DNA from 3 places in the Kushneria sp. Sum13 genome. Region 1 is predicted to be linked to each of the others. Evidence: predicted binding sites of a transcription regulator. Region 1 holds the regulator's gene; each other region holds the start of a gene.
The links. The regulator PhoB, encoded in region 1, activates phosphate uptake and scavenging genes when phosphate is short. The targets are predictions, from matches to a motif close to TGTCATANNNNTGTCANA.
Positions count from the first base shown of each region.

Region 2: a site for PhoB is predicted at 7,740-7,757, ahead of ppk1 (polyphosphate kinase 1). Genes of this name have one in related genera too.
Region 3: a site for PhoB is predicted at 5,239-5,256, ahead of ACUN8C_RS11650 (CYTH domain-containing protein). Genes of this name have one in related genera too.

Region 1 is NZ_CP199847.1:3,676,438-3,686,551, reverse strand. It holds gene phoU (phosphate signaling complex protein PhoU) at 1-174, shown strand, start outside; gene cysZ (sulfate transporter CysZ) at 290-1,018, shown strand; gene ACUN8C_RS16980 (N-acetylmuramoyl-L-alanine amidase) at 1,186-2,157, shown strand; gene phoR (phosphate regulon sensor histidine kinase PhoR) at 2,213-3,511, opposite strand; gene phoB (phosphate regulon transcriptional regulator PhoB) at 3,518-4,201, opposite strand; gene ubiA (4-hydroxybenzoate octaprenyltransferase) at 4,358-5,224, opposite strand; gene ACUN8C_RS16960 (chorismate--pyruvate lyase family protein) at 5,277-5,873, opposite strand; gene ACUN8C_RS16955 (HU family DNA-binding protein) at 6,124-6,447, shown strand; gene trpA (tryptophan synthase subunit alpha) at 6,511-7,332, opposite strand; gene trpB (tryptophan synthase subunit beta) at 7,332-8,660, opposite strand; gene ACUN8C_RS16940 (LysR family transcriptional regulator) at 8,818-9,717, shown strand; gene ACUN8C_RS16935 (helix-turn-helix domain-containing protein) at 9,847-10,114, shown strand, end outside.
Region 2 is NZ_CP199847.1:686,980-697,093, forward strand. It holds gene ACUN8C_RS03290 (FAD-binding oxidoreductase) at 1-584, shown strand, start outside; gene folM (dihydromonapterin reductase) at 581-1,294, shown strand; gene ACUN8C_RS03300 (hypothetical protein) at 1,378-1,503, shown strand; gene ACUN8C_RS03305 (hypothetical protein) at 1,860-2,021, shown strand; gene ACUN8C_RS03310 (3-deoxy-7-phosphoheptulonate synthase) at 2,005-3,099, shown strand; gene ACUN8C_RS03315 (PhoX family protein) at 3,218-5,359, shown strand; gene ppk1 (polyphosphate kinase 1) at 5,475-7,670, opposite strand; partial or broken gene ACUN8C_RS03325 (hypothetical protein) at 7,798-7,965, opposite strand; gene elbB (isoprenoid biosynthesis glyoxalase ElbB) at 8,353-9,021, shown strand; gene tatC (twin-arginine translocase subunit TatC) at 9,037-9,810, opposite strand; gene tatB (Sec-independent protein translocase protein TatB) at 9,807-10,114, opposite strand, start outside.
Region 3 is NZ_CP199847.1:2,485,581-2,495,694, forward strand. It holds gene ACUN8C_RS11630 (sensor histidine kinase) at 1-909, opposite strand, end outside; gene argA (amino-acid N-acetyltransferase) at 1,657-2,994, opposite strand; gene ACUN8C_RS11640 (inorganic phosphate transporter) at 3,189-4,454, opposite strand; gene ACUN8C_RS11645 (TIGR00153 family protein) at 4,502-5,182, opposite strand; gene ACUN8C_RS11650 (CYTH domain-containing protein) at 5,286-6,197, shown strand; gene ACUN8C_RS11655 (EAL domain-containing protein) at 6,232-8,073, opposite strand; gene ACUN8C_RS11660 (ion transporter) at 8,294-9,301, shown strand; gene ACUN8C_RS11665 (L-threonylcarbamoyladenylate synthase) at 9,388-10,008, opposite strand; gene ACUN8C_RS11670 (PHP domain-containing protein) at 10,042-10,114, opposite strand, start outside.

The DNA of each region.
Region 1 (10,114 bases):
GACCCGCGCTCGATCAGCTCGGTGCTCAACGTCATGTGGATCCTGCGTTCACTGGAACGCATCGGTGATCATGCCGACAATCTGGCGGAATCGGTGGTGTATCTGGTCGAGGGCGATGACATTCGCCACTCCAGCAATTCCTCGCCGTCGCCGGGCAGCACGCCAACACCCTGAGCACGACCCCTTCCTGAGCACGCCTCTTTCCTGACGCCTGCCGGCCCTCTCCGCGAGGGTCGGCGGGTATGATAATCTGCCTGCCCACCCTCTTTGATGACTGGATAATCCTTCAATGGTGTATGCCGTCTCTGCGCTGGGGCGCGGGTTTTCCATGGTGCTCTCGCCCGGGCTTCGACGTTATGTCGTGATTCCGCTGCTGGCCAATCTGGCCATTTATGCCGCGCTGTTCACGTTTGTGATCCAGCGCTTCTCCGGCTGGGTCAACTACTGGATGGCCAGCGTCCCGGGCTGGCTCGAGTGGCTTGAATGGTTGATCTGGCCGCTGGTCGTGCTGTGTCTGATCATCGTGCTGGCCTTTACCTTTACGGTCGTGGCCAACCTGATCGCCTCGCCCTTTTACGGGTTTCTGGCCGAGAACGTCGAAAAGCGCCTGTCCGGGCAGCAGGAAAGCATCGATGACCGCTCCCTCTGGCGTCAGGCCATCGACAGCTTAAAGCGCGAGCTGCAAAAGCTGGCCTGGATGGCCCCCCGCGTACTGCTGCTGCTGTTAATCGGGTTTGTGCCCGTACTGCATCTGGCGGCACCGCTGTGCTGGGCGCTGTTTTCGATCTGGAGCATGTCGATTCAGTATCTGGACTACCCCATGGACAACAACGGGGTGAGCTTTCCCGACATGAAAAAGCGCCTGAGCGCGCGCTGGTGGCCGACACTGACCTTTGGCGGCGTGGTCTCCGCCCTGATCTGGATTCCCATCGTCAATCTGCTGGTCATGCCGGCCGCGGTGGCCGCGGGCGTCATGATGTGGCGGCGTCATTACATGGCCCTGCCGGCGCCGCAATAGACCCTGTCTCGATGCAGGCAAGCGTGAACAACACTGCTATGATGCGACCCTGTCGTCGTAACATGATGTGACATGTCGCATGAAATGCCCGTCAGGGCCTGCACAGTGACTCGTGTCGTATGGCGTTTTGAAGCCCGGATCACCTCATCGTCCTGACGGAACACAACATGTCAAAATCCCTGCTCGCGGGGCTGGCGCTGGCCATGATGCTTGCCGGCTGTGCCGGTACGCCCGCACCCGCCCCGACGCCCATGGTCGATACCGACGCCATCGACCGTATCTTCAGTAATGTCCCGGTCATCGATGATCCTGCTCCGGCCCGGCGTTATGGCCCGGCACAGGGCGCTGCACTCGAGCGCCGCAGCGGCTATCGGGTGGATCACTCGGTGTCATCAAAGGGACAGAATCAGCGCATCCGGTTTCTGGTGCTGCACTATACCGGTGGCGATGACGCCGCCGCCTTCAGAGCGCTGACCGGGGGCAACGTCAGCGCCCATTATCTCGTCACGGCCTCGCCCGGTGAGTATCAGAATCAGCCGGTCGCGATGCAGCTGGTTGACGAGGACAAGCGGGCCTGGCACGCCGGCGTGAGCAGCTGGGGAGATCGCGTCAATCTCAACGATACCTCCATTGGCATCGAGATCGTCAATCGCGGCCACTACACCTCACCCGACGGCATGGTCTGGGACCCCTACTCCCGTGCCCAGATCGAGCTGGTCACGGCGCTGGCCCGCGACATCGTCGACCGCTACCACATCGCCCCGGAAAACGTACTGGGACACAGTGACATTGCCCCGGGTCGCAAGGTGGATCCGGGCCCGTTCTTTCCCTGGCAGCGTCTTTATGAGGCCGGAGTCGGCGCCTGGCCCGAGCGTCATGTCGTGACGCGCTATCAGCGCGAGCTTAGCGCTTCCCCCTTGTCCATGGCGCAGCTGCAGCGCGCGCTGGGTCTCTGGGGATATCCGGTGAGCGTCACCGGCACGTATGACGAGCCGACCCGCAAAGCGCTGGGTGCCTTTCAGATGCACTTTCGACCGGCCGATACGCACGGCAATGTTGATGTGGAAAGTCAGGCCATTCTGTTGGCACTGCTCGAGCGCTATCACGGTCTGACCGATGTCCGCGCCGTGCGTCAGTAACGCGTGATGCCCGCGGCTGTTGATGGCTGCGGCTGTTGATGACCACGCCCGTGCGTCAGTCCGTCATTCTTTCCAGACGGGTGACGGGAAAGATACAGCGAAAGCAGGCGCCCTCGCCGGGCCGGCTTTCGATATCGAGCCGGGCGTCGTGGCGCAGCAGCACGTGCTTGACGATGGCCAGTCCCAGCCCGGTGCCGCCGCTGGCCACCGAACGGCTCTTGTCGACCCGGTAGAAGCGCTCTGTCAGTCGCGGCAGATGTTCGGGGGCAATGCCCTCGCCGTCATCGATGACCTCGACAGCGGCACCGCCCTTGTCCCATCGGCGATAGACGAGGGTGATATGACAGCCGGGTGATGTGTAGCGCACGGCGTTATAGATCAGATTGGACAGGGCGCTTCGAAGCTCTTCGACATCGCCATAAAGCCGCCGGGTCTCCTCGAGCCGACAGGTGATCTCGTGGCTGCCGCCAGACAGCTCCTGGCCGTCCTCGGCAATCTGTTCGCACAGCGCGGCCATGTCGATCGAGCGCTCGTTGCGGTGACGCTCGCTGGTTTCCAGCCGCGACAGGGTCAGCAGGTCCTCGACCAGATGCTGCATGCGCACGGTCTGTTCCTGCATCCGACTCAGGCCGCGCTGATAGGCGACAGGGAGAGCGCCATCGTTGTCCTGCCAGGTCTCGACATAGCCGGTCAGCACCGTCAGTGGGGTGCGCAGTTCATGCGAGACGTTGGCCACGAAATCGCGTCGCGTCTGCTCCAGACGCTGCAGCCGGGTGACATCGCGAATGATCAAAAGGCGTTCGTCATCGCCAAAGCGGGTGATCTGGCACGACAGGGTGCGCGCCTCGTTGGTGGGCGCACCGATCGTGATCGGCTCGCTGTAATCCATTTTGCGAAAGTAGCGGATAAAGGCAGGATCGCGCAGGTAGTTGGTCAGGTGATGGCCGCGGTCGTGGCGACTGTCCAGTCCGACCAGGCGCTCGGCGGCGCTGTTCCACCAGTCCAGACAGCCGCGTGAATCGAGCATGACCACCCCTTCGCTCATCGACTCGGCTGATTCCTGAACGCGCTTTAACACCGAGCGCAGGCGATTTTGCAGATGCTGCTGGCCCTTTTGATAGCGATAGAGGCGGTCAAAAAGATCACCCCACACCCCTTCGCCGTCGGGCGGGCGCTGATCCACCGGCGCTTCCAGCCAGCGGTAGAGGCGTTTGAGGTGTCGAAGGGTAAAGGCGAGATGGATCCCCAGACCCAGGGCGATGCCCCACCCGGGATAGCCCAGCAGGGTGCCCAGAATGCCGAAGCAGGCGACCAGATAGGACAGCCGCCAGAGTTCATTGAGCCAGTAATGCATGCCCGACTACCGCGACGAGAAGCGGTAGCCGGTACCACGAACGGTCTGCACCAGATGCTGATGAGCGTCCCCCAGCACCTTTCGCAGTCGGCGGATATGCACATCCACCGTACGCTCCTCGACATAGACATTGCCGCCCCAGACCTGATCGAGCAGCTGGGTACGGGTATAGGCGCGCTCCTGATGGGTCATGAAAAACTGAAGCAGGCGATATTCGGTCGGCCCGATCTCAAGGGCCCGGCCATCGACGCTGACGCGATGGCTGACGGGGTCAAGCAGCAGCCCGTCTACCTCGACGTTCTCCTCGACGCCGGCCGGCGTGGTACGACGCAACACGGCCTTGAGGCGGGCAATCAGCTCGCGCGGGGAAAAGGGCTTGGTGATGTAGTCATCGGCGCCGCTTTCCAGACCCTGCACCTTGTTGTCTTCCTCGCAGCGCGCGGTCAACAGCACGATCGGGATGTCGCGGGTGATGGGTTCACGCTTGAGCCGTCGGGCCAGATCGATCCCGCTGACGCCGGGCAGCATCCAGTCCAGTAAAATCAGATCGGGACGTTCATCGACGACCAGCTCATGGGCGGTTCTGGCATCCTCGGCCTCGAGAATGCGAAAGTCCGCCATCTCGAGTGCCATGGCAATCATTTCGCGAATCGGCGCTTCGTCGTCGACGATTAAAACGGTTCTGGACATGAATGGCTTCCCCTGCCGGATAGCGATGGCGACTGCCGGGACGATGCGCGCAACGGCATTCGGCCACAGGCTTCGTCATGTGATCGTCATTCAAACGTCTTCATGTGACAACTTTATGACACCCTCGCCTGGCATAACGCCATCACTTTCGAAACATCAGGCCTGCCAGGTCGCCAGCGCGATACCGGCAAACAGCAGCACGCCCACCCAGTGATTGTTCAAAAAGGCCTGAAAGCAGCCCTCTCGGGTGCGCGTGCGACAAAGGCGTTGCTGGTGGACAAACACGGCGGCGATGGCAATCAGTGCTGCCCAGTAGAAGCCATCAAGTCCTGCAAGGCTGCCCACCACGGCCAGCAACAGCAGCATCAACACCTGCAGTGCGCCCTGAATGATCAGATCCATGCGGCCGAACAGCACGGCGGTCGACTTGATGCCGATTTTCAGATCATCGTCACGATCAACCATCGCATACCAGGTGTCATAGACCAGCGTCCAGACGATATTGGCGAAAAAGAGCCACCATGCCACGGCCGGGACATGGCCCTGCTCGGCGCCGAAGGCCATCGGAATGCTCCAGCCAAAGGCCGCCCCCAGCACCACCTGCGGCAGGTGGGTATAGCGCTTCATGAACGGATAGCTGGCGGCCAGCGCCGCGGCCCCGAACGACAGCATGATGGTAAAGGCATTGGTGAAGCACACCAGTACGAAGGCAATCGCCAGCAGGACACCAAACAGGATCAATGCCTCGCGCGCGCTGATGCGCCCGGTCGCCAGCGGTCGATCATGGGTGCGTTTGACGTGGGCATCGAAGTGACGATCGGCGTAGTCATTGATCACGCATCCCGCCGCCCGCATGACGTAGACCCCGGCAATGAAGATGATCAGGTTATGACGCGTGGGCAGGCCATCACCGGCCAGCCACAGCGCGGCCAGCGTCGGCCACATCAAAAGCCAGGTGCCGATGGGGCGATCAAGCCTGGTCAGGCGCATGAAGTCGGGGAGTCGAGCGAGGGGCGACGGCATCGTCGGGGCTCCAGTCAGCGTAAAACGAGAAGGTCAGCGTGAAAATATGAGTCTACCCGAAATGACGCGGCGTCGAGCCCTTCACGTGTGATGGTCGCTGACACCGGGTAAAGCGCTCGTGCACGAAATACTCCTGTACCAGCAGCGGCGCTCGCCCGACGCCCAGGGCAAACAGCGAGCGCCGCCCCCACGTTACGGGCAGGGCCAGAAATCCGGGAGCGGCCCGGATCATCTCGAGACTGGAACGCTGCACGATGGCCTTGCGCGGTGCGCGGGCGCTTCTGGCAAAAAGCTGATGCCCGAGGGCCTGGGTGCCAAGCCCGGTCATCCAGGGCGGGCAGGCCTTGAGCGCCATGACAGAACGTGCGGCCACCAGCACCTCGCCTTCGGCTTCCAGCGTGACTTCCCGTCGCCAGACCCGCTGCCCGGCCTTCTGGCCCAACGCCACCAGTTCGTCATGGCGGCCGCGCCCCGGCCCCTGCGCATGCAGACGCACCGTGATGGGCGCTCCCGCCCAATGGGCCAGCCGGGCCGTAAGCGAGTCACGCGAGTCCATCAGGGTTCTGAGCGGGTCTTCAAGATGGACACCGGAAAGCGCCACCGGCTGCCAGTGTGCAAAAGAGGGAGAAAACCGGGGAAATTCGGGCATGGGTGAAACATCCGAAAGGGGGCCATCGGGTATCTTTTTGTACCCGGAGGGTAAAAATATCATCCATTAGGCCCGATAAACGCCACAAAGTGCCATTTTGTGCAGTTTTGGCTGGCGTGAAGCAGGGAGGCGTTGCTAGTCTAGGCCGGTCGAACAGTGTTCGCCCTGCAAGGCCGGCCTCATGGCGCTGGTGCAGGGCAGTGAGCGACCCTTCGCGCACCCTCTTGCAGTGTGCGAATTCGATATAACAATGGGCGGCACCAAAAATCGCCATGTTATTGCCCAACCAGGAGGCGTTATGCGCAAACCAGAACTCGCCGCGGCCATTGCCGAGCAGGCGGATCTTTCAAAGGACAAGGCAGGTCAGGTACTCAACGTCGTACTCGACGAGATTACCCGCAGTGTTGCCAAGGGCGAAGATGTCACCCTGATCGGGTTTGGTACCTTCACCGTACGTGAGCGCGCCGCGCGTACCGGCAAGAACCCGCAGACCGGCAAGGAAATCCAGATTCCTGCCAGCAAGAACGTTGCGTTCAAGGCCGGCAAGGGTCTCAAGGACGCCGTTTCCAAGTAATCCCTTCAAAAGGGTTACGGCGTTGATATCACCGGCTGCCCCAGGGCAGCCGGTGTTGTTTTATCAGGCCGTGGCCAGACGCGCGGCCCTGACGCCGCGGGCCAGTTCACGCACCAGCGCATGAACGTCCCGGGTGCCGGCATCATCACTGTCGGCCTGCTCGATACACTGGATCAGCGCCGAGCCCACGACCACGGCATCGGCAAAACGACCGATGGCGGCCGCCTGTTCGGCGCTTCGAATGCCAAAGCCCACGGCAATCGGCAGGTCGGTATGGGCGCGAATGCGGGTAATCGAGCGCTCGACGCTTTCCGGCGTGGGCGCGGCAGCCCCGGTAACGCCGGCCACCGAGACGTAATAGATAAAGCCCGAGGTGTTTTCCAGCACCCGAGGCAGACGCTTGTCATCGGTCGTTGGCGTGGCCAGACGAATGAAGTCGATGCCGGCCCGCGCTGCCGGCAGACACAGTTCCCCGTCGTGCTCCGGCGGCAGATCGACCACGATCAGCCCGTCGATGCCGGCCTCACCGGCATCCTTCAAAAAGGCCTCGACGCCGTAGCGGTAGATGGGGTTGTAGTAGCCCATCAATACGATCGGCGTGTCCTGATCCTCGCGACGAAACTCGCGCACCATCTCGAGCGTTTTCTGCTGGGTGTGCTGACCCTTGAGCGCGCGCAGGGCGGCCTTCTGGATCGATGGGCCATCGGCCATCGGATCGGTGAACGGCATGCCCAGCTCAATGATGTCGGCGCCGGCACCCGGCAGGCCCTTGAGCGTGTCGAGCGAGGCCTGATAGTTCGGGTCGCCGGCCATGGTAAAGGTAACCAGTGCCGCACGGTCTTCTGCCTTCAAGGCCTCGAGGCGGCGAGTAATACGTGTGGCCATTATTCGGTCTCCCCGGTTTTTTTCGCCACGTCATGCGGCGGCTGCATGTCATCTATCCGGCCGGGTTCGGCGGCCTCAACCGTGGTGTTCGGCAGTTTTTCAGTGTCGCCGTGCTGCTCGAGCCAGTTGGCAACGCTTGCCATGTCCTTGTCGCCCCGTCCGCTCATGTTGAGCACGATCAGATGATCCTCGGGCAGGTCCGGGGCGATCTTTCTCAGATGCGCCAGCGAATGCGCTGATTCCAGCGCCGGAATAATGCCCTCCAGCTCGCAGCAGAGCTTGAAGGCCTGAATCGCCTCGTAATCGGTGATCGAGACGTACTCGACGCGCTTTTGGGTATGCAGCCAGGCGTGCTCGGGGCCGATGCCCGGATAGTCCAGACCCGCCGAGACCGAGTGAGCATCGGTGATCTGACCGTCAACGCTTTGCAGCAAAAAGGTGCGATTGCCGTGCAGCACGCCCGGCTCGCCGCCGTTGAGGCTTGCCGCATGCTCGCCGGTCTCGATGCCATGGCCGGCCGCTTCTACCCCGATCATGCGCACGCTTTCGTCATCGAGCATCGGATGGAAAAGGCCCATGGCGTTGGAACCGCCGCCGATGCAGGCCATCAGCGTGTCCGGCAGGCGCCCTTCCTTCTCCAGAATCTGCTCCCGGGTTTCCCGTCCGATCACGGACTGGAAATCACGTACCATCGCCGGATAGGGATGCGGCCCTGCCACGGTGCCGATCAGATAGAAGGTGGAGTCGACGTTGGTGACCCAGTCACGCAGCGCCTCGTTCATGGCGTCCTTGAGCGTGCCGGTGCCGGATTCAACCGGGATGACCTCGGCGCCCAGAAGCTTCATGCGAAAGACGTTGGGCTGCTGGCGCTCGATGTCGGTGGCGCCCATGTAGACCACGCATTCCATGCCAAAGCGTGCCGCTACCGTGGCGGTGGCCACGCCGTGCATGCCCGCACCGGTCTCGGCGATGATGCGCTTTTTGCCCATCTTGCGTGCCAGCAGGATCTGACCGATGCAGTTGTTGATCTTGTGCGCGCCGGTGTGGTTCAAATCCTCGCGCTTGAAGTAGATCTTCGCCCCGCCCAGATGTTCGGTCAGGCGCTCGGCGTAATACAGCGGCGTGGCGCGACCGATATAGTCGCGCTGGTAGCCCTCGAGCTCGCGGCGGAAGGCCTCATCGGTGCGTGACCACTCCCAGGCCTCCTCGAGTTCGAGAATCAGGGGCATCAGGGTTTCGGCCACGAAACGGCCGCCGAAATCGCCGTAGAAGCCGTTGGCGTCCGGGCCCCTTGAGAAGCGTGTGATGGAATCAGTAGCAGACGACATGGTGATCTCCCTGTCTGTCACAAAGGTCGGTCATGAAAGCCCGAGCTCGTAAAATGGGTATCGATGCGAACATCGATGATGCCCCTATCGTGACAGCTCCGGGCGCGGTATAACATCGATAAATTTGCCATAACCGTTGAGAAAAACTCACATCACCATGTCGGATTCACTGCCTCCCCTTAACGCTCTGAAAGCCTTTGAAGCCGCTGCACGTCTGGGCAGTGTTACGGCCGCCGCCCAGGAGCTGAGCGTTACCCACGGCGCCGTCAGTCGCCAGATTCGTGCGCTGGAGGCACACCTTGAGACCTCCCTTTTTGAGCGTGCCGGGCGCGGGCTGGTGCTGACCCGCCATGGTCACCAGCTCCACGCCGGTGTCAGCGAGGCCTTTGCCACGCTGCGTTCGAGCTGTCGTGCCCTGAGCCGCGAGATCGAAGGGGCGCCCTTTACGCTGGCCTGCCCGGGCAGCCTGCTGGCGCGCTGGTTGATTCCGCGGCTGGACCGGCTGCATCGCGAGCTGCCCGCACTCAGGCTCAACGTGCTGGCCAGTGACGGCGAGCCCGACCCCAGGCGCGGCGACATCAGCGCGGCGCTGGCCTTTATTGCCCCGCCCTGGCCTTCTGATATTCAGGTGATCGAGATCGCCGCCGAGCGTATCGGCGCGGTGGCAGCGCCCGACATTGCCAAACGCCTGACCCAGCGCCCGTTCGAGGCGCTGTTCGAGGAAACCATTCTGGAGACCACCTCGCGTCTTCAGGCCTGGCCACAGTGGGCGCAGGCCTGCGGGCTCGATGAGGCGGCGCTGGCCGGGGCACGCCAGACCGGCCAGCGCTTTGAGCATCTCTACTATCTGCTGGAGGCGGCGCTGGCGGGCCTGGGGGTGGCCATCGCGCCGCGGCTGGTGATCGAGGGCGATCTGCAAAGCGGTCGGCTGGTGGCGCCCTGGGGGTTTGTCGACACCGATGCACGGCTCTGTCTGCTGCTGGGGCGCGGTACGTCACATCAAAGCGGTGAGCAGCTGGCAGCGTGGCTGCGCCATGAGCTGACGGCGCCGGCATGAGCGTGCGATGTCATTGAGCAATAACGTTCAAGCCTTGTGAGGTCGATACCCTTTAAGCTTCGAGTCTGACGCTTCGAGTCTGACGTTTTGGGACTGACGTTTTGAGAGTGACGCCCCGGGAGAGCCACCATGAGCCGCGCGTTCGAGTTTCAGTTTTCCAGTAGTCGACATGTACCGACGCTCAAGGTCCTCAGTGCCTCGATCGAGGATTTTCGCTACGACCGCCATGCGCATACGGAGTATGCCTTCGGCGTGACGCTGGCCGGGCGACAGGATTTTTTCAGCGCCGGCGCCTATCACCGTAACCCGCCGGGCAGCGTCATCTTTTTCAATCCCGAGCAGCCCCATGACGGCGAGTCCGGCGGCGCCCACCGGCTGGATTACGTCATGGCCTATA
Region 2 (10,114 bases), 720 kb from region 1:
CGATTGCCAATGCGCCCAACGGCGACGGCATTCTGGAGCTGCACGTCCAGTATATCGCCGAAAGTGACAACGCTCGCGCGCTGTTTGAACAGCTCCACGTAGGCGCCGATATCGAGGTGTCGCTGGCCGGTGGGGAATCCGTGCTGGAACTTGATGATCCGCGCCCGCTATTGCTGATCGCTGCCGGCACCGGGTTTGCGCAGATGAAATCCATCATCGAGGCCTCGCTGGCCCTGCATCCCGAGCGCCCCATCCATCTGTGGTGGGCGGCGCGTGCGCGCAGCGAGCTTTACATGGAATGGCAGGCGCGCCACTGGGCTGAACACAACGAGCACTTCAGCTTTACGCCGGTAGTGGAACTGCCCGGAGAAGAGGACTTTGATGGCGTGGTCGAGCGCATCGATAACGCCCTGCATGATCGGGTCCAGCGCGCTGATGAGGCCAGCATCTTTATCGCCGGCTCTCCCGGCATGGTCTACGCCGTGGTGGATACGCTGGCCCGGATCGAGCCCATGGCCAAACGGATCTTTTCCGATGTCTTCAGCTATGCGCCCAGAGTAAAAGGGCAGGACGCGGCGTCATGAGTCAGGCGCCCATACTGATCACCGGCGGCGGTCAGCGACTGGGCCGCTACTGTGCCGAACGTCTTCATGATGATGGGCATCCAATCATCATTACCTACCGGCGTGAACGACCGGCCATCGAGGCACTAAGAGCCCGGGGCATCGTGGCCCTTTATGCCGACTTCTCGAGCGAGTCAGCCATTCTGGATTTTATTGCCCGGCTAAAGGCGCAGACGCCGGCGCTGCGGGCCATCATCCATAATGCCTCGCACTGGCAGTGCGATGAGAACAGTGCCGCCTGCGGCGAGGATTTCGCCCTGATGTTTCAGGTGCACATGCAGGCGCCCTACCTCATCAATCTGCATGCTCATGAGCTTTTGATGGCCTGCCCCGAGCCCATGCGCGACATCATCCATATCACCGACTACAGCGCCGCTCACGGCTCGCAACGGCATATGGCCTATGCGGCCACCAAGGCTGGTCTTGAGAATCTGACCCTGTCGATGGCAGGGCGCTTTGCCCCCGACATCAAGGTCAACGCCATCGCACCGGCCGGCATCATGCTCAATGCCAGCGACAGTGATGATTATGTGGCCCATCTCAACGCTAAGTCAGCGCTGCCGGCAGTGCCCGGGCCTGGGGTGATCTGGCAGGGCGTGCGCTATCTGCTCGATAGTGCTTTCGTCACAGGGGCCACATTGCCTGTTGACGGCGGGCGTCATGTGAAGTGAACTGACAGTGGCGAACAATTCGCCAGACAACAACCACGATGTTCAAGACAATGTTGTTCCAACAACCGTGACAGGTGGCCATCATGACATCGCCGTCGACGTTACTGAAGGATCGTGCATTGCTGGTCGGTATGGTGGCCGGCGTAGTGGTGTTATCGCTGGCAGCGGCATTGCCGGCGCTGTTTATCTGGAGGGAGTTTCTCATCTGAGGCGTTTCTCATCCCGGGAAGTCATGCTAGTCTCGGATGATGCATCATGAGGGCAGGTGTCCCATGATGTGGTATTAAAACTTTTGATCAGGATAACGTTGCATGTTGCATTTCGTGCTCAATGACACTCTGACTCTGCTGGCCCAAAAGTCAACAGCAGCGTTGTCGTGTGTTTTGAGCACGGTCGGTTATCCAGTGGGCTATTGGTTTAGAGACAGGCACGCCTGAACATCAGGGCGTGCCGGTATCCACCGTGCTGCCCACCCCTTTAAAACCCCGGTCGGCAGCACGCCACCGGGGTTTTTTGTTTTTCGCATCACGGCAAATGATCCGACAGACATCACAGGGAGCGCTACATGAGCATGACTTATCACCACTATCCGACGTTTGACTGGCGATTTAACCACACGCTGGCGGCGACTCGAGTGCCGACCGCCGGCGTGCTGATACAGGGCGCTCCACGCTTACCCTCATTACGCTGTCAAAGGATAGAAAAACGCCATGAACGCCTTGCTTGATACAGTTGAAACTGCCTGTCCCGTAGCTGTCGATCAGAGTGGTCATGCCGGGGCCTCCACCATGGCCCAGCCGTTGCCGACGCCCGGCGCCCTCAAGGAAGCCATTGCGCTTCAGCCCGCTTTAAAGGAACAGATTGCCGGTCATCGCCAGGCGATCCGCAATATCCTGAACGGGCAGGATTCACGCATGCTGGTTGTGATGGGCCCCTGTTCCATTCATGACCGCGACAGCGCACTGGACTATGCCCGGCGTCTGAAAGACCTTGCCGAGGAAGTAGCGGACAGCATGGTGCTGGTCATGCGGGTTTACGTGGAGAAGCCGCGTACGACCGTGGGCTGGAAGGGACTGGCGTATGATCCGCATCTTGATGGCAGCGACAACATGGCCGAAGGGCTTGCCAGCACGCGCCGACTCATGCGCGACATTACCGCACTGGGACTGCCGATTGCCTGCGAACTTCTCCAGCCCATGCTGAGCACCTACATGGATGATCTCATCAGCTGGGCGGCGGTGGGGGCGCGTACTACCGAGTCGCAGATCCACCGTGAAATGGTCAGTGCGCTGCCCATGCCCACGGGGTTCAAAAACGGCACCGACGGTGGCATTCAAGTCGCCATCGATGCCATGGGCGCCAGCCGCCATGGGCATCGTTATCCGGGATTCGACGACAGCGGCTGTCCGGCGCTTTTGCATTCCAGCGGCAATCCCGATACCCACCTGGTGCTGCGGGGTGGCCATCACGGCCCCAACTTTGACGCTCAAAGTGTTGAAAGGGCCAGCAGTGCCCTGCGCGCGGCAGGTGTTTCAACTGCCATCATGGTGGATTGCTCTCACGCCAACAGCGACAAGGACCCCGCGCGTCAGCCACTGGTGCTTGATGAGGTCATTGGCCAGCGTCTCAATGGCGCTTCCTCTCTGGTCGGTGTGATGCTTGAAAGTCATCTCGAAACGGGCAAGCAGGCGCTGGGGGGCCCGCTGCGCTATGGCGTCTCCATTACCGATGGTTGTCTGGGCTGGGTGGACACCGAGCACCACCTGCGTCGTGCGGCGCAGCGTCTGGCCATCCGCCATACCTGAAGCACTAAAGATATGGCCCGGGGTCGAGCGATCGCCACCCCGGGCCATGAGGCTGTCAAAAACCTGTCATGATATCGTCGTAATCTCGGCTCATCGATCAAGACCCGAGAGCGATGACATGAGCCAGGAAATTGAAAATCACGACAATCACAACGATAGCGGTAATCGTCCTTTCTCATCCGTAATGACGCGCTATCTATCGCGTCGTCGCATGCTGCAGGGGAGTCTGGGGCTTGCCGCTGCCACACTGTTTACCGACTTTGGCCTGAGTGCTGCCATTCGCCAGGCCAGCGCCAATCCCTCGAGTCGCCGACTTGTATTGGGTTTCGAGTCGCTGCCCGGCAGCATGACGGATGCTATCGTGGTGCCTGAAGGCTATACCGCTCAGGTTCTGGTCCCCTGGGGGACGTCACTGGAGGGCGGCAATGCCGGCTGGCAGCAGAATCTTCATATGACTCCTGCCTTTCAGGCACGTGCCATGGGCATGCATCACGACGGCATGTACCACTTTCCGCTTGATACACAGCATGCCTCACGCGATTTTCTGCTGGCCATCAATCATGAATATATCGATCAAACGGCCCTCTGGGCGCCGCAGGATGGCCCAACCAACGGTGATGAGGGCGCACGGCCAGCGGATGAAGTGCGCACCGAGATCAATGCACATGGCGTGGCCGTGGTCCGTCTAAGACGTGACGATCAGGGCCACTGGGCGCCAGTGGCCGGTGATGCCCACAACCGACGCATTACCTCGGCCACACCCATGGAACTGTCCGGGCCCGTGCGCGGTACGCCCTGGGTCGTCACTGCCTGGTCACCCGACGGCACACGCGTTCGCGGCACCAATAACAACTGTGCCTGCGGCCATACTCCCTGGGGCACCTATCTGACCTGTGAAGAAAACTGGCCCGAGGTGTTCACCGCTCAGGGAGAGCTGACGCCTGATCAGGCACGTCTGGGTATCAACGGCGAGCGTGGCCGCTATGGCTGGGAAAGTGCTGATGATGGTGAGCAGGGTGAGTTCAGTCGTTTTGACAATACCCCGCGCGGCGACGACCCCGCGAAGGACTACCGCAATGAGGCCCGCGGCTTTGGCTATATCGTCGAGATTGATCCCTACGATGCCGGTAGCGCCATTTACAAGCGCACGGCGCTGGGGCGCTTTCGTCACGAGGGCTGCTGGCCCGGTCGCGTCGTCGAAGGCATGCCGCTGACCTTTTATACCGGACACGACAGCCGCAACGAATACATCTACAAGTTCGTGACACGAAAGCACTGGCAGCAAAGTGACGCCAACCGCCCCGGTGAAGCCTATGACCGCCAGGCCATCGGTGCCCGCTATCTGGATGAGGGGACACTGTATGTCGCCCGTTTTGATGCTGATGGGACTGGTGAGTGGTTGCCTCTGAGCGTGGACGCCATCATCCCGCGGGGAGAACACAAGGGGCGTCGGCTGGGAGAGCTGTTCGAGGATCAGGCCGGCATCATTATCAATACCTGCGACGCCGCCGACCTGATGGGCGCCACACCCATGGACCGCCCCGAGTGGGGAACGGTCGATCCGCATTCGGGCATGGTGTACATGACGCTGACCAATAACTCAAAACGCACCGAAGAGGACAGTGAGGCGAGCTTTACCGGTGAGGGTGATGCGCTTGCCATGGGCAGCGGCTACGCCACGGCGCCGGTCAATGCTGCCAATCCGCGCGCAGACAATACTTATGGCCATATCATTCGCTGGCAGGAGAGCAGTGATGACCCGACCCGTATGCGCTGGGAGCCCTTCGTCTTTGGGGGCAGCGCCAGTGATGCTGACAGCAATCTGTCCGGTCTGACCGACGTCAACGCCTTTGCAAGTCCCGACGGTCTCTGGTTTGACGACCGTGACAACGGCGAAGGGATCCTGTGGATCGAAACCGACAATGGGCTGGACAAGGGTCGTGAGAACGCGGTGGCCGAAATGACCAACGATCAGGTGCTCGCCGTCGTGCCCGGTGCAATGACAGGCGATGGCCAGCCTGCCATCAACGCGCAAAACCAGGCACAGCTCAAGCGTTTCGCCATTGGACCCAACGAAGCCGAAGTCACCGGCATTTTTGCAACGCCTGATCGAACGGCGCTGTTTATCAATATTCAGCACCCGGTCAACTGGCCGGCCGCCAATACCGAGGATGCCACACAGGCAGCGCAGGGCCAGGTTCGTCCGCGGTCATCGACGGTCGTCATTCAAAAACGCGATGGGGGCAGAATTGGCGTTTAACATTCTGACACCTGTTCTGGCAGTGCATCAGCATCAGTCAGCAAAATAATCGCTCGGGCCGCCTCATGCGGCTCGAGCGTATTTCATGGGGCTGAAAGTCACGGAAAGGGCTCTGTCAGGGCCGCGCGGCATAGGCATACAGCAGGGTTTCCTGCGCACTGATGGCGGCTTCATCCTTGCCCGGACAGCGCTTTTCATAATGCCCGTCTGACTGAAGCGTCCAGCTCTGGCAGTTGTCCAGCATATAGGTATCAAGATCCTTTCTGACCCGCTGGGCGATCTTGCGATCCAGCAGGGGAAAGCAGGTCTCTACCCGGTGGAACATGTTGCGCTCCATGAAATCGGCGCTGGAACACCAGGTTTCCGACTTGCCAGCGTTGTGAAAATGAAAGACGCGGGTATGTTCCAGAAAGCGGCCCACCACCGAGCGCACCGTAATGTTGTCCGAGATGCCTGGAACCCCCGGGCGCAGACAGCAGGTGCCCCGGATGATCAGCTGGCAGATGACACCGCCCTGAGACGCCCGGTAGAGCGCCTGGATCAGTTTTGGCTCGGTCAGGGAGTTGCACTTGATGGTCAGCATCGCCTTGCGGCCCTTGCGCGCGTGTGCGGTTTCACGGTCGATCAGCTCCACCAGTCGACGGTGCAGCGTAAAGGGCGCGTGCAGGAGGTGTTCGGTGTGGCGCGGCTCGCCCATTCCGGAGAGCTGCTGAAACACGTGATGGACATCCTCGCAAAGCGTTTCGCGCGCCGTCAGAAGGCTGTAATCGGTATAGAGCTTTGCCGTCTTTGAATGGTAATTGCCGGTGCCCATGTGGGCGTAATGGCGAATCTGACCGGCTTCGCGACGCACGATATGCAGCATCTTGGCGTGGGTCTTGTAGGCCATGACGCCATAGATCACGTTGGCGCCGGCCTCCTGAAGCCGGGAGGCCAGTGCGATGTTGTCGGCCTCATCAAAGCGGGCGCGCAGCTCGATCACCACCGTGACTTCCTTGCCACTTCTTGCGGCATCAACCAGGGCGCTGACCACGCCTGATTCAAAGCCGGTACGATAAAGTGTCTGCTTGATGGCCAGAACGCTCGGATCTCGAGCGGCCTCGGCCAGCCAGTTTTCGATGACGCCAAACGATTCCCAGGGGTGTAAAAGCAGGATGTCCTGTCGACTGATCATGTCGAACAGGCTTTCATCCTTGCGAAGGGCTTTCGGCAGGCCAGGCACGAAAGGGGTGTAGCGCAGGTCCGCGCGCTCGCTGTCGCCAATCATGGCCATCAGCCGGCTCAGGTTGACCGGCCCATCGACCAGATAGAGATCCTCCTGTCCCAGCTTGAACTGCTTGAGTAAAAAGTCACTCAGATGCGCCGGGCAGTTATTGGCAACTTCAAGACGCACGCCGTCTCCGTAGCGTCGGGCCAGCAGCTCGCTTTTAAGCGCCGAGGCCAGATCCGAGACGTCCTCGGTGTCCATGGCAAGGTCAGCATTGCGCGTCAGACGAAACTGATAGCAGCCACGCACGACCATGCCGGGGAAAAGCTGCTCGGCATGGGCATGAATCATTGAGGAGAGAAAGACATACTCCTGGCATCCTTCGCGCTCAAGCTCTTTGGGAAGTCTGATCAGTCGGGGCAGTGAGCGGGGCGCCGGAATGATGGCCATGCCGCCTTCACGTCCAAAAGCGTCCCGGCCTTCCAGTTCGACGATGAAATTAAGGCTTTTATTGACCAGTCGCGGGAAGGGGTGGGACGGGTCCAGCCCGATCGGGCTGACCACCGGCATGATTTCGTCGTCGAAATAGGTGCTGACCCACTCCTTTTGCGCCTTGTTCCAGCTGTTACGACGCAGGAAGTGGATGCCGCGCTCGGCCAGTGCCGGGATCAGACGGGTATTGAGAATATGGTACTGACGCTCGACCTGTTCATGAGCGGTGCTCACGATCTCCTGGAAGATGCTGGAGCTTGAGTGACCGTCCATACCAACGTCTTCGTTGCCATAGGCAATGCGTCTTTTGAGACCTGCCACGCGAATCTCGAAAAACTCATCCAGATTGGAGGAGAAAATCAGCAGGAACTTGAGTCGCTCGAGCAGCGGATGAGTGTCATCAAGCGCCTGCTCCAGCACGCGTATGTGAAACCTCAGCGTGGACAGTTCACGGTTGAAATAAAGCCCGGCATCGTCCAGATCGCGCAGGGCATTGGCGGCTGCCCGGGCGCGAATACCGGCGTGTGTGTGATTGATCCTCAGCGTGGAGGCAGGGTCATTCTCGAGTGACGCGGTCGTTTCAGAAGCCGGGGTAGTGGGTAGTGATGACATCGAGAACTCTCCGGAAAATGACATGCGCCACCAAAAAAAGGCAGCGCATCCATCAGTGTGAGAAACTCTCATGACCCTTTGATGACAGTCATAACGTCCTGAGAGCCTTTGCGGCCTGCCTTGCACATCAGGTAACCATGCCATCGGCCCCGGCGCTCGCCTGGTAGACGAAAGTCGGGACACGCAGCTCCTGCCTGACGCGATACAGTACATCCAGACAGAACATGCCCGTTGTAATCATGAGGGCATCGGCGCCTCCACTGATATCCACAGCGCCTTCATGCCGCACTTCAGGACTATGGGCCGGGTGCCTTCAGAAGATGACATTGATCAGCCCCCTGATTTCCAGAATCTTTCGGATGGCTTTAATCCCGGCATCCATACTGTATAAAAACGAGCAGTATCAGATCATCCACGGTCAGCGTGCTTTTCCGCGCATCATGCGGTGCGAGAAACCATCATGGTGCATGCGATACAGGCAGGTGGCAGGACATTTGCGTGAGACGATGGCAGACACCAGCGCACTTCTGAAACATAAAAGTGACACAACCAACATAACCATAATAGCTGGCCTGTGCGGCAGCGGTGACGACGATCGTCGCATTCGACAGGCCGGTATAAGCGCCTGTCACCACTATCTGCCCGGGAAGGCGGATGTCATGAATCTCATGGGAGCAGCAGCATGAAAAAGCGTGTAGCAGTCGTGATTTCCGGATGCGGATGGCTGGATGGTACCGATGTGCAGGAGTTGACGATGGTGCTTCTGCGCCTGGATCAACTCGGGCTTGAGTGGAGCTGCTTTGCGCCGGACGTGGCGCAGCATCACGTAATAGACCACACCAGTGGCGAGCCCATGAACAGTGAGGGCCGCCATGCCATGGTGGAGTCATGTCGCATGGTGCATGAGCGCATTTATCCGCTGGAAAAGCTTCAGGCGGGAGAGTTTGGCGCGATCATCATCCCCGGTGGGCATGGTGCCATCAATCAATTGAGCGACTTTGCCGTCAGCGGGTCCTCCATGCAGGTACTTGAACAGCTGGTCGGCCAGCTTCACGAGTTTCATGACGCCCACAAGCCCATCGCGCTGATCGGCATGGCAGCATTGCTGGTGCCCCGACTCTTTGAGCAGGCCATTCCGGTCACGCTGGGTCAGAGCGCTGCGCTGTCCGGCACCATCAGCGCCATGGGCGGATTGCACAAGAGTGCCGGCGTCGGCGAGATCGTGGTGGATATCGAGCACCGAGTGCTTACCACGCCCGGCTGGCTCATGGGCAAACGACCCTCGGACGTGGCTCAGGGGCTTTTCAAGCTCGTGGATCGCGTGAATACGCTTATGGAGCAGCCGCGCTGACGCGCGGCTTGTCACTCAGCTATGGGTGTCATTCATTTCGACATCGTCACGACCGCCACGCGGACGTCGAATCAGACGGGCGAAAAGAATGCCGACCTCGAACAGCAGCCACATGGGGCCGGCCAGCAGGGTCTGTGAGATGACATCGGGCGGGGTGAGCACCATGCCCACAATAAAACAGCCAATGACCACATAAGGGCGCTTGGCCGACAACGCCTGTACCGTGGTCGCCCCGGTCAATACCAGCAGGAAGGTGGCCACCGGAATTTCAAACGCCAGCCCGAAGGCCAGAAACAGTTTGAGCACGAAGGAGAGGTAGGCGTTGATGTCGGTCATGATCTGCACATCCGCCGGGCCTGCCGTGGTGAAAAACTGGAACAGCAGCGGAAACACGACGTAGTAGGCAAAGGCGGCACCGCCATAAAACAGCAGGACGCTTGATCCCAGTATGGGCAGGGCGAGCTTTTTTTCGTGCGCGTAAAGGCCCGGTGCAATAAAGGCCCAGGCCTGGTAGAGCACGAAGGGAACGGCCAGAAACAGCGACACGATCAACGTCAGTTTGAAAGGTGCCAGAAAGGGCGAGGTGACTTCAGTGGCAATCATCTGCGAGCCGGGCGGCAGAAGGGCCATGAGCGGCTCGGCCACAAAGGTATAGATCTGGTTGGAAAAGGCGTAAAGCGATGCAAACGCGACCACGACGACGATCATGGCGCGCAAGAGTCGTGAACGCAGCTCAATAAGATGATCGATCAGCGGTGTGTGCGACTGATTATCGTCCTGTGGGCTCATCGATCCTGTTTATCCCTGTCATGGCTGTCCGACACCGATGGCTGCCCGGAGGACGGGGTGTCGGAGGTTGTCTGCTCGCTGGCGGCTGCTTCGGCAGCCGATGGTGGGGCGGTCGATGGATTGGCAGTATTGGCGTGACGATCCGACAGGGCCTCGGCGCTTGATGTCTCGCCGTGCTGCTTTGGCGATTCACTCTGCCGGTTGGCAGGACGATCATCGGAAAGCGCCCTGTCCGACAGCTTTCGACTGCTGGCCGAGGGATCATCGCCCAGACTTTCGATATCATTTCGTGCCTTTTTCAGAC
Region 3 (10,114 bases), 1.2 Mb from region 1:
CTCCTGACCGCTTTCATCGATCAACAGCACGATTTCACGCTGACGCTGACTCATCTCGCCGACCACGCCATCGGCCAGCAGCCCCGAGCCCTCACGGATGCTGGCCAGCGGTGTCTTGAGCTCATGAGACATGTGACGCAGGAACTGCTGCTTTTGTTCCTCGAGTTCACGCAGGCGCGCCGACAGCCATTCAAGGCGTTCTTCCAGATTGACCAGCTCCAGCGGGCCCTGAATCGGGCGACTCTCCTCGGCATTCTCATTGCCGCCGATACCGAGAATGCGCTGCTCGAGCTGGCGAATCGGGCGAATGATACGCCAGGTAAAGAAGAGGATCAGCATCAGACTGAACGAGACCAGTGCCAGCGTGGCCTGCCACAGTCGGGTGGTCACCTGATCGGCCTGGGCGCGAATCTCATCGATACGGGCATCCACCTGGCGTCGGGTGGATTCGGCCAGCGCTTCTGTCGAGGCCGTAAAGCGGCTGAATTCGGACAGTTGCGCGCTCAGGCTCTCCTCGCCGGGCGTCGGCAGGGTCTCCAGCACGGTCAGCTGCTGACGCAGCGATTGCATCAGGGGGTTATCGCCCATGAAGGCGGCGTGCTCGTTGAGCAGGTCGCTGTAGCGCGCGCGACGCTCGCCATAGATTTCAAGCAGGCTCTGATCATCAAGCACCGCATACTGACGGGCGCTGCGCTCCATGTCCGTAGAGAGGTTGGTCAGCTGACGGGCACGACGGGTTTCGTCGACGGCCTCGCGGGCGCTGACGTCGGCCAGCTCTGAAAGCTGGGAAAAACTCTGACCGGCGAGATGAATCAATACACCGATCGGCAGCATGACCAGCAAAAAGGCGGTCAATACCTGCTGAAGAAGGGATCGAGGACGCCACCGACGCTTTATTCGAGAAGCCATGAGTTGACAATCTCCGACAGGCGAGCCGTTAAATGAAATCGTGAGGAATGCGAGAGAGAATAACCGATATTCTCACCGTTCGATAACGTCCGTACACATTTTTCACTCATTCAGTTTCATTAGCCTCGATGGAATAAAAAAAGAGCCGGCAAGGCCGGCTCTCAACATACGCAGGGAACTGAAGGGTAATGTGGTGAAAGACACTGCACGCCTGACCATGCAGAGCCAAAACACCGTGGGCCTGGAGGGGCCCGAAGCTACGCGATCGAGATTGGCAGTCAGGCTTTCGATAGCGTTTGCAGCTTCTTCATGATCAAAGACACCGACAAGGCGCTGTCTTTGAAAGACGGACCCGAGGTGGCATCCATGCCATGGCCATGACGGCCTGATGCCTCCCTGCAAGGGTCATTTAGCAGGCAGACATCTCAAAATGCTTATCCCGGGAAAATCCTGATGTCCCGAAAAAGCCCTGATGACATGCCGCGTTGCCATGCATCACCCATAGCCAAAGACGTGCCATAATTTTATTTACTCTTCAAAAACAATAACTTGTATTAATGCTTCAGTCAGCGCTATTTTTTTGTGGCGACATGGCAGCATGACCGACATCAAAAACGTCGCCACATGGCGACATGAAAACCCGAAAAAATAGCAAGTGGCTGTTTTTAAAGGTTTTAAACCTGTCTCCCTGAGAAGACAAACCCTTCGAAGGGCTGTCTTGAAAAGACGACAGCCCTGTTTCCGATATCAGTTCCCTGCCTTTGACGGACCTTGAGAGCTCAATGTCTTGAGCAGTACTCTGGAGTTGCGCTGCGGGTTGTAGTGTTGACGCCGTCTTTGAGGCAGTGCGTCTGGGTCGGCTGTCACGAAGCCACGCTCCAGAAACCAGTGCAGGGTGTGGGTGGTCAGGGCAAACAGCGTGGTTAACCCCTTCTCGCGGGCACGCTGCTCGACCCCTTCGAGCAGCAGATCACCGCGCTCACCGCCACGATAGCTCGGATGAACCGCTACACAGGCCAGCTCGGCGCTGCCGGCTTCAGCATAGGGATGAAGCGCTGCACAGCCGATGACCATGCCGTCACGTTCGATCACCACATAGTCATCGATTTGCTGCTCCAGGCGCTCGCGCGAGCGCGCCACCAGCATGCCCCGTTCTTCCAGCGGGCGCAGCAGTTCGAGCAGTCCGCCGATGTCGTCAATGCGGGCCCCTCTTAACTGCTCGTAGCGCTCGCGGGTAATCATGGTGCCGACACCGTCGCGGGTAAACAGCTCTGCCAGCAGCGCGTCGCGGTCCCGCCAGGACACCAGATGCGTTCGGCCAACCCCCTGGCGCGCCGCATCGCAGGCAATGTGCACATGCTCGGCAAGCTCTGCATCCTCATGCTGACAGGCCAGGGCGTGCGCCTCCTGCAGATTCGGCTGGCGCATCAGTCGGCCCTGGGCGTTGTGCAGTCCGCCGGCACGGCCCACGATGATCAGCTTGTCGGCCCCCAGCGCAATGGCAGCATGACGGGCAATATCCGCAGCATCCAGATCAAAGACCTCCCCGGTGCTGGAGTAGCCCAGCGGTGGCAGCACCACCAGCGAACGCTGATCCAGCAGCGTGCGAATGGCATCACTGCGCACCCGGCGTACCTCACCTGCCCGTAGAAAATCGATGCCTTCGCGAATGCCCAGCGGCTTGGCCATGACCAGATTGCCACTGATGGCATTGATCTCGACGCCATGCAGCGGCGTATTGGAAAGCCCCGGCGACAGTCGGGCCTCAATGGCCAGACGCAGGGTCGAGACTTCACGTTCGATCAGCGTCATGCAGGCCTCATCGACCACGAACCGCCCCTGGTGGCGCTGCGGGGTCAGCGCCGCCTCCTCCAGCGCCTGACGCACCTGGGCACGCACACCAAAGACCAGCACCAGCCGGACACCCAGAACATGCAGCAAAGCCAGGTCCTGAATCAGCGGGGCGCGACGCTCGGGCGTCAGCCCTTCTCCTTCGATCAGCACCACGAAGGTACGTCCCCGGTGGGCATCGATGTAGGTCGATGAGTTTCGAAACCAGTCGGCAAAGGGAAATGAGATATCCAAGGGGGCTCCAGGATCAAACAGGCATCAATGGGGCCTCACGGGTGTGAAGGCCCCTTTATCTTAAAGCAGCAGACGTCGCAACGCAGGCCCGGGCAGCGCCAACCTGAATTGACCACAGGAACCGACCATAAAAAAGGCCGCCGTGATTCACGGCGGCCTTTTTTGTCACATCGTGGCAAAGCGCGGTCGAAGGTCTAGCCGAACATGCCCTTGAGCATGAAAAAGAAGATGATCGACAGCGCCGCACCGGCCGGCAGGGTCACCAGCCAGGAGATCACGATGGTGCCCAAAACCCGCAGGTTCAGTGCCTGCATCCCGCGCGCCAGACCCACACCGAGTACCGCACCGACCAGCGTATGCGTGGTGGAAATCGGCAGCCCCGTGCCGGAGGCGATCACCACGGTCGTGGCCGCCGCAAGCGTTGCCGCAAAGCCGCGCGAGGGCGTCAGTTCGGTAATACCGGTGCCGACGGTAGCAATGACGCGGTGACCATAGGTCAGAAGACCGAAAACGATACCACCGCCGCCGAGGATCAGAATCCACCAGGGCAGCGCCGCGTTGCCGCCGATTTGCCCATGGGTATTCACGATGCTGACCACGGCTGCCAGCGGGCCGACGGCGTTGGCGACGTCATTGGAACCGTGAGCAAAGGCCATCGCACAGGCGGTGAACATCATCAGGACCCCGAAGATGCGCTCGACGCCTGTGAAACTGGAGCGATTGCCCCCACGCGGCTCATGCGTGATACGCCTTTCAAGCAAAATGCCCAGTAGCGTAATGATCGCGCCCACGCCCATGGCCCAGAGCAGCGCATCGGTAAAGCTGAGGTTCAGCCCTACATGGCTCAGCCCCTTGAGCAGCGTCACCATGGCCACGATAAACCCGACCAGAAACATGTAGCCCGGCACATAGCGACGCGCTGCCGCCAGCGGATCCTTGTTTTCAAAGATCAGGCTCTGAATCGAGCGGAACAGCAAAAAGGCGATTACCCCGGCGATGACCGGCGAGATCACCCAGCTCGAGACGATCTGGCCAATGGCACTCCATTGAACCGAGGATGGTCCCAGCCCTGCCACGGCAAAGCCGACGATCGCGCCTACCACCGAATGAGTGGTGGATACCGGCCAGCCCTGCTTTGAAGCGATCATCAGCCAGATGGCGGCGGCCAGCAGTGACGACAGCATGCCATAGACCAGATACTGGGGTTCATTGCTGAGCAGCGTGGGATCGATGATGCCGTTGCGAATGGTGGCCGTCACCTCACCGCCGGCAAGCCATGCCCCCAGAAATTCAAAGACAATGGCGATACAGATCGCCTGACGAATGGTAATGGCCTTGGAGCCAACCGAGGTGCCCATGGCATTGGCAACATCGTTGGCGCCAACGCCCCAGGCCATGAAGAAACCGAAAACGCAGGCGAGAAGAATAAAGAGCTCGCCATGCTGTGCAATGATGGTCATAGGAAAATGTCGTTATCCGAACTTCGGCACCCGATGGTGACGTGCGCCTATCGGGCCAAAAGGATTTGCAGGCGGCTGCCTACGCGTTCAGAGCGGTCGGAAACCTCGCCGATCCAGTCAATGATCTGATAAAGGAACATGACATCGATGGGAGGTAGATCCCTTTCCAGCTCAAAAAGGCGGCGCCGGATCATGACCTGCTGATCGTCGGCCTGGTGTTCAAGTTCATGGAGCTTGCGAATCTGATCGCTCAGAAGATCGGAGACATTGCGTCCAAACCCCGATTCCAGCAGATCATCCAGCTCGGCCAGCGCCTGACGCGCCTGATGTACGGTGGCGACAGCCGTGCGCACGTATTCCTGAAAGATGTCTTCCATCGCCTCGGGAATACGCATGCGCCGACCCAGCATGATCCCGGCGATATCCTTGATCTTGTTGGCTATCTTGTCCTGTACACTGATCAGTTCGAGCAGGTCGGAGCGTGAAACCGGCAAAAAAAGGCTGTTGGGCAGATTCATGCGGATATGGGTTTTCAGCTCGTCGGCGTCATGCTCGCCGGCGCTGATGCTATTGCGAATCTCGCCGGCGCGTGTCCAGTCCTGCTCAAGGGTTGCCTGAAAAAAGATCGGCAGCAGGTCGGCGCACTCGACGGTCTTGTCGATATGTTCAAGCAGCGGCTGGAACGGCGACCGGCCGAACAGTGCTGAAAAGGGATTGGATGACACCATGGTAATTTCACTGCAATGAAAAATGGCCACCCCAGTATATTTATCTGACCCCCCGGCGTCATGAAAATTTAACGTTTGGCCCCCGGATAGAGCGAATTAACACATGAATCCGAGCACGCACGACGACAATACCGTCACAAACGCCTCCAATCCCCCACAGGAAGTGGAGCTCAAGCTGGCCCTGGGTCAGGACAGTGTCGAGACGCTGAAGGCCCACCCGCTACTGCAGGCCACCACCTGTGAGACGTACCGTCTGGCCAATGTCTATTACGACACGCCCGAGCGCGCCCTGGAGCAGTATCGAGTGGCCCTGCGCCTGCGCGGCGACGGCCAGCGCTTTGTTCAGACGGTCAAGACCGCCGGCCACGGCCACGGCGGTCTGCATACGCGCGGTGAGTGGGAAACCCCGCGCGATGCGGAAAGTCTGGACACGGACTGGCTGGCAGGCCTTGGCGTGACCCCGTTTGAGCAGGACGACGTTCGCCAGTCGCTGCAGCCGGTCTATCGCACCGACTTTCAACGCACCCAGTGGCTGCTCGAGCATGAGGGCAGCCACATCGAGCTGGCGCTGGATATCGGCGAGATCATCGTTGGCGAGCATCGGGTCGCCATCCATGAAATCGAGCTTGAGCTCAAGGACGGGCGGGAAAACGCCCTCTGGTCGCTGGCAGAGCAGCTGGCCGGGCAGTGCGCCCTGCGTCCGGCCAATGCCAGCAAGGCAGCACGTGCCGTGTCACTGCGTGAGCAGCAATGGACGCTGCCGGCCTGCGCCCTTGATATGCCGGAGCAGTGCCTTGAACGGGCCATTCTGGCGCTGGATGCCTTTCAGGACAGCCAGCAGCCGTCGTTTTTATATGATGCACGCCAGGCGCTGCTCAATCTGACCCGTCATGATGACCCTGAAGTGGCCACTCTGGCCGGCCGACTGGCCGATCTTTTATCCCGCACCCAGTGGCTGGACTGTCGTTTCGGTCAGCAGTGGCTGCTGTTGATGCAGCACCTGTATCGAGGTTAAAAGCCCGCAATCGACCGCGGGTCGGCCCAATGGTCTAGAGCGATGCCGGCTGCAGGGATACCGGCAATAGCGTGGCATCGAGTCGACCCAGCACGTCCTGAGACGACATGGGGCGGGCATAGATAAAGCCCTGAATCTGCTCGGCCCCCATGTCGCATACCGTCTTGAGCGTGGCACTCTCCTCGACGCCTTCGATCACCACACGAAACTCGAGGCGACGGCACAGATCAATCACCGACGTCATCACGTGGCGCTTGCGCGGCTCACGCTCCAGATCCATGACAAAGCGGCGGTCGATCTTGATGCAATCCAGTGGCAGCTCGCACAGCTGTGACAGCGAAGAGTAGCCGCTGCCGAAATCATCAAGGGCAATGGAGATGCCGTGCTCGCGCAGCCGAACCAGGTTGCGCAGCGCCACCGCAGGCTCTGCCAGCACGGCCGATTCGGTAATTTCCAGATTGACGCGGCGCGGGTCAGCACCGTGCTTGTGGATCAGTCGCATCATGTCATCGACCAGCATCGCGTCCTTGAGCTGATGGCGGGACAGATTGATGTTGATCACGAAGTCGCGACCAAAGCGCTGGGTAAAGGCCGGATCCACCAGAATATGCAGCGCCTTGTCGATCAGTTGCTGGCTGAGCTGATGGATCAATCCGGTGGATTCCGCCGCCTCGATAAAGGCGCCGGGCATGGCAATGCCCTCCTCGCCATCGCGCAGACGCATCAGCGCTTCAAAGGCAACCACCCGCCCGCCCTCACTGACACTGACAATGGGCTGCAAAAAGCAGAGCACGCCATCACAGGCCAGTGCCGCACGGATCAGCTGTTCACCGCGGCGGGCTCGCGCGGCCTGCGTTTGAAGCTCGTCGGTGTAGTAATGAATTCCCCCCACCCCGGCTCCCGAGGCGTTGGTAATGGTCAAACGCGCCTGTTTTCTCAAGGCCTTGACGTCATCACTGCTGCCGGACTCGAAAGGGACAACCCCCACCACATGGGACAGCCACACACGCCCCATGTGGGTTTCCAGCGGCAGGCTCAGCATCTGCTGGATCGGCTCGACCAGGCGCGCCATGGCCTTTTGATCATGAAAGGGAGTGACGAGTGCATAGCTGAAATCGGGCAGCGCCATCAGCCGACCGGCCGGCAGCAGTTCCGCCAGCAGCTCGGCGATGCGGGTCTCGAGTTCGCGGGTATTATTGAAGTGCTCGGACTCGCTCAAAAGCGTGGCGTTGACCAGGGTGATCTTGATCAGTGCGTGGCGCGCGCCCGGCGCATCCCCAAGAGCGTCCTCGAGAAGCTGATCAAGCAGGCTGGAATTACCAAGCCCCGTGACCGGATCACGATAGCGTTCGTGGGTAATATCGCTGAGCACCCCGGTCAGACCCGCCCCTCCGGCCTGATCATGACTGACCGTACGAAGGCGCACGAAACGCCACTGTCCCAGGCCATCCAGAAGGCGGAATTCGATTCGCGACAGCCCATGGGTAGCCGCCGCCCGATGACACAGCGCCTGTACCCGGTCACGGTCTTCGGGGTGCAGCTTCTGGCACCACTGGGCCAGCAGGCGGGGTTTGACGTTGTCGTGATACAGCGTTTCCCAGCGTGATGACAGCGTCAGGGCATCGTTCCTGGCCTGCCAGTGCCAGATGACGTCATGTTCACACAGCAGCATGCGTTCATGTTGAGACAGGGAAATACCGTCCGGCGACGGGCGAAACGCTTCCGGCACCGAAGAGGTTCCAAGCAGTTCCAGCAGGGTGTTACAGCAGGTCGACAGGTGAGCAAGCCTTTTCTCGTCAGGCGACGTCGACCCTGCCGCCAGCTCATCGGCCAGATAACGAATATCGTGACATAATGCCTGCACCGTACGACCCATGGCGCACCCCGTAAATGTTGTTGCTGACTGACGACGGATCGTATCGTGCGGGGCTCGTCACCCCTTTCGACGGGTGACCCGAGACACCACAGGCAATAGCCATCGAGTGTGTTGCCGTGTTTAACGGCGGGGGCTGCGTTTGCTGAAGCGCCGTGGCATGATTTTTAGTGTTTTGCCCGGGCACACACGCGACTGACCCAACAAAAACTTCGGAGCGCCGGTGAGCAGCGAACCCCACACAAAGCAGATGACGCTTCGCGAGCGAATTTTTCAGATCATTTTTGAATCGGATACGCCGGCCGCCAAGGGTTTTGATATTGCCCTGATCATCATGATTCTGGTCAGCGTCACGATCATCATGCTCGATAGCGTCGTCAGCCTGAAAGCGCGCTACGGCGAGTTCTTCTTGATCGCCGAGTGGGTTTTTACGGTGATCTTCACAATCGAGTATGCCCTGCGCCTTTACTGTCTCGATCGCCCGGTGCGCTACGCCCGCAGCACTTACGGCATTATCGATCTGCTCAGCATCCTGCCCTCCTGGTTGAGCCTTTTGATCCCGGGCTCTCAGGCGATGCTGGTGATCAGAGTGCTGCGCGTCATGCGCCTTTTCAGGGTGCTGCGCCTGATGGAGTTTGTCGGCGAAGGTCATCTTCTTCTTGAGGCGCTGGAGCGCAGTCGACAAAAGATATTGATGTTTTTGATGACGGTCATCTCACTGGTGATCGTCTTCGGGGCGCTGGTCTATCTGATTGAGCCGGTCGAAGCCGGGTTTACCAGCATTCCCAAGTCCATCTACTGGGCCGTGGTCACCCTGACCACGGTGGGCTATGGCGACATTTCACCCATCACGCCGCTGGGGCAGTTCATCTCGGCGATGATGATGATTCTGGGTTATTCGATTTTGGCCGTGCCCACCGGCGTGTTCTCGGCCGAGGTCATGCGCTCGATTCAACGAAATCATTACTCGGATGAAGCCTGTCCGGGCTGTGGCCATGAAGGCCATGAACGTGATGCCAAGTACTGTCGGCTTTGCGGCAGCTGGCTTGACGAGGAAGCCGACGACCCTAGGCGAAAGGAGATTGACGATGAAATCGAGGAGCTTCAAAAGGAACGCGAAGCCCTCGACGAGGAGGCCAGACGACTGGAGCAGGAGCGCGATGGCAACCTGCCTTCCCATGATGGCAGTGACGATTCAGAAGCTCCCGACGACTCATCGAAGCCTCGCTGACAGATATTGAGCGCCATGATCAAAAAAACCTGCAGGCGCCCCTGCAGGTTTTTTTTGTGGATCACGCCCGCAATCCGGATCGCGCCTTAGACAAAGGCGCTGGTGTCGCCTCGTCCCTGTCGCAGCACTTCAGGCGGCAGGGTTCGCATGTCCAGTACCGTGGTCGGCTCCATCGAACAGGCGCCCCCATCAATGATGGCATCAAGCTGCGAGCCAAAGCGGTCGCGAATCTCTTCAGCATCCGTCATGGGCTGCGTCTCACCCTGAGCGATAAAGGTCACGCTCATCAAGGGCGCGCCGACGGTTTCCAGAATGTCCCGGGTGATCCGGTGATCGGGCACGCGAATCCCGATGGTGCGACGCTTGGGATGCAGCAACAGCCGCGGGACCTCGTTGGTCGCATCAAGAATGAAGGTATAGGCCCCCGGGGTGTAGGCCTTGAGCACGCGAAAGATCGGACTGTCCATGCGGGCGTAGGTGCCGATCTCATTGAGATCGGGAAACATCAGGGTGAAGTTGTGCTTGTCATCAAGCCCGCGCAGCCGCTTGATCCGCTCCACGCCCTTTTTGTTGCCCGGCAGACAGCCAAGTGCGTAGCCGGAATCGGTCGGATAGGCGATCACCCCACCCTTTTCGAGAATCTCGCGCGTCTGGGTTAAAAGGCGCTTTTGCGGGGTTTCCGGATGCAGGGTAAAGAACTGGCTCATGGATATCTCTCCTGGGTCTGGCAAAAATGGCACTTACGGCCTTTTAAAGGCGGGTATCAGCCGCGGATGCTGCCAGATGGGCACCAGCTGACTGCGAGGCACGCTG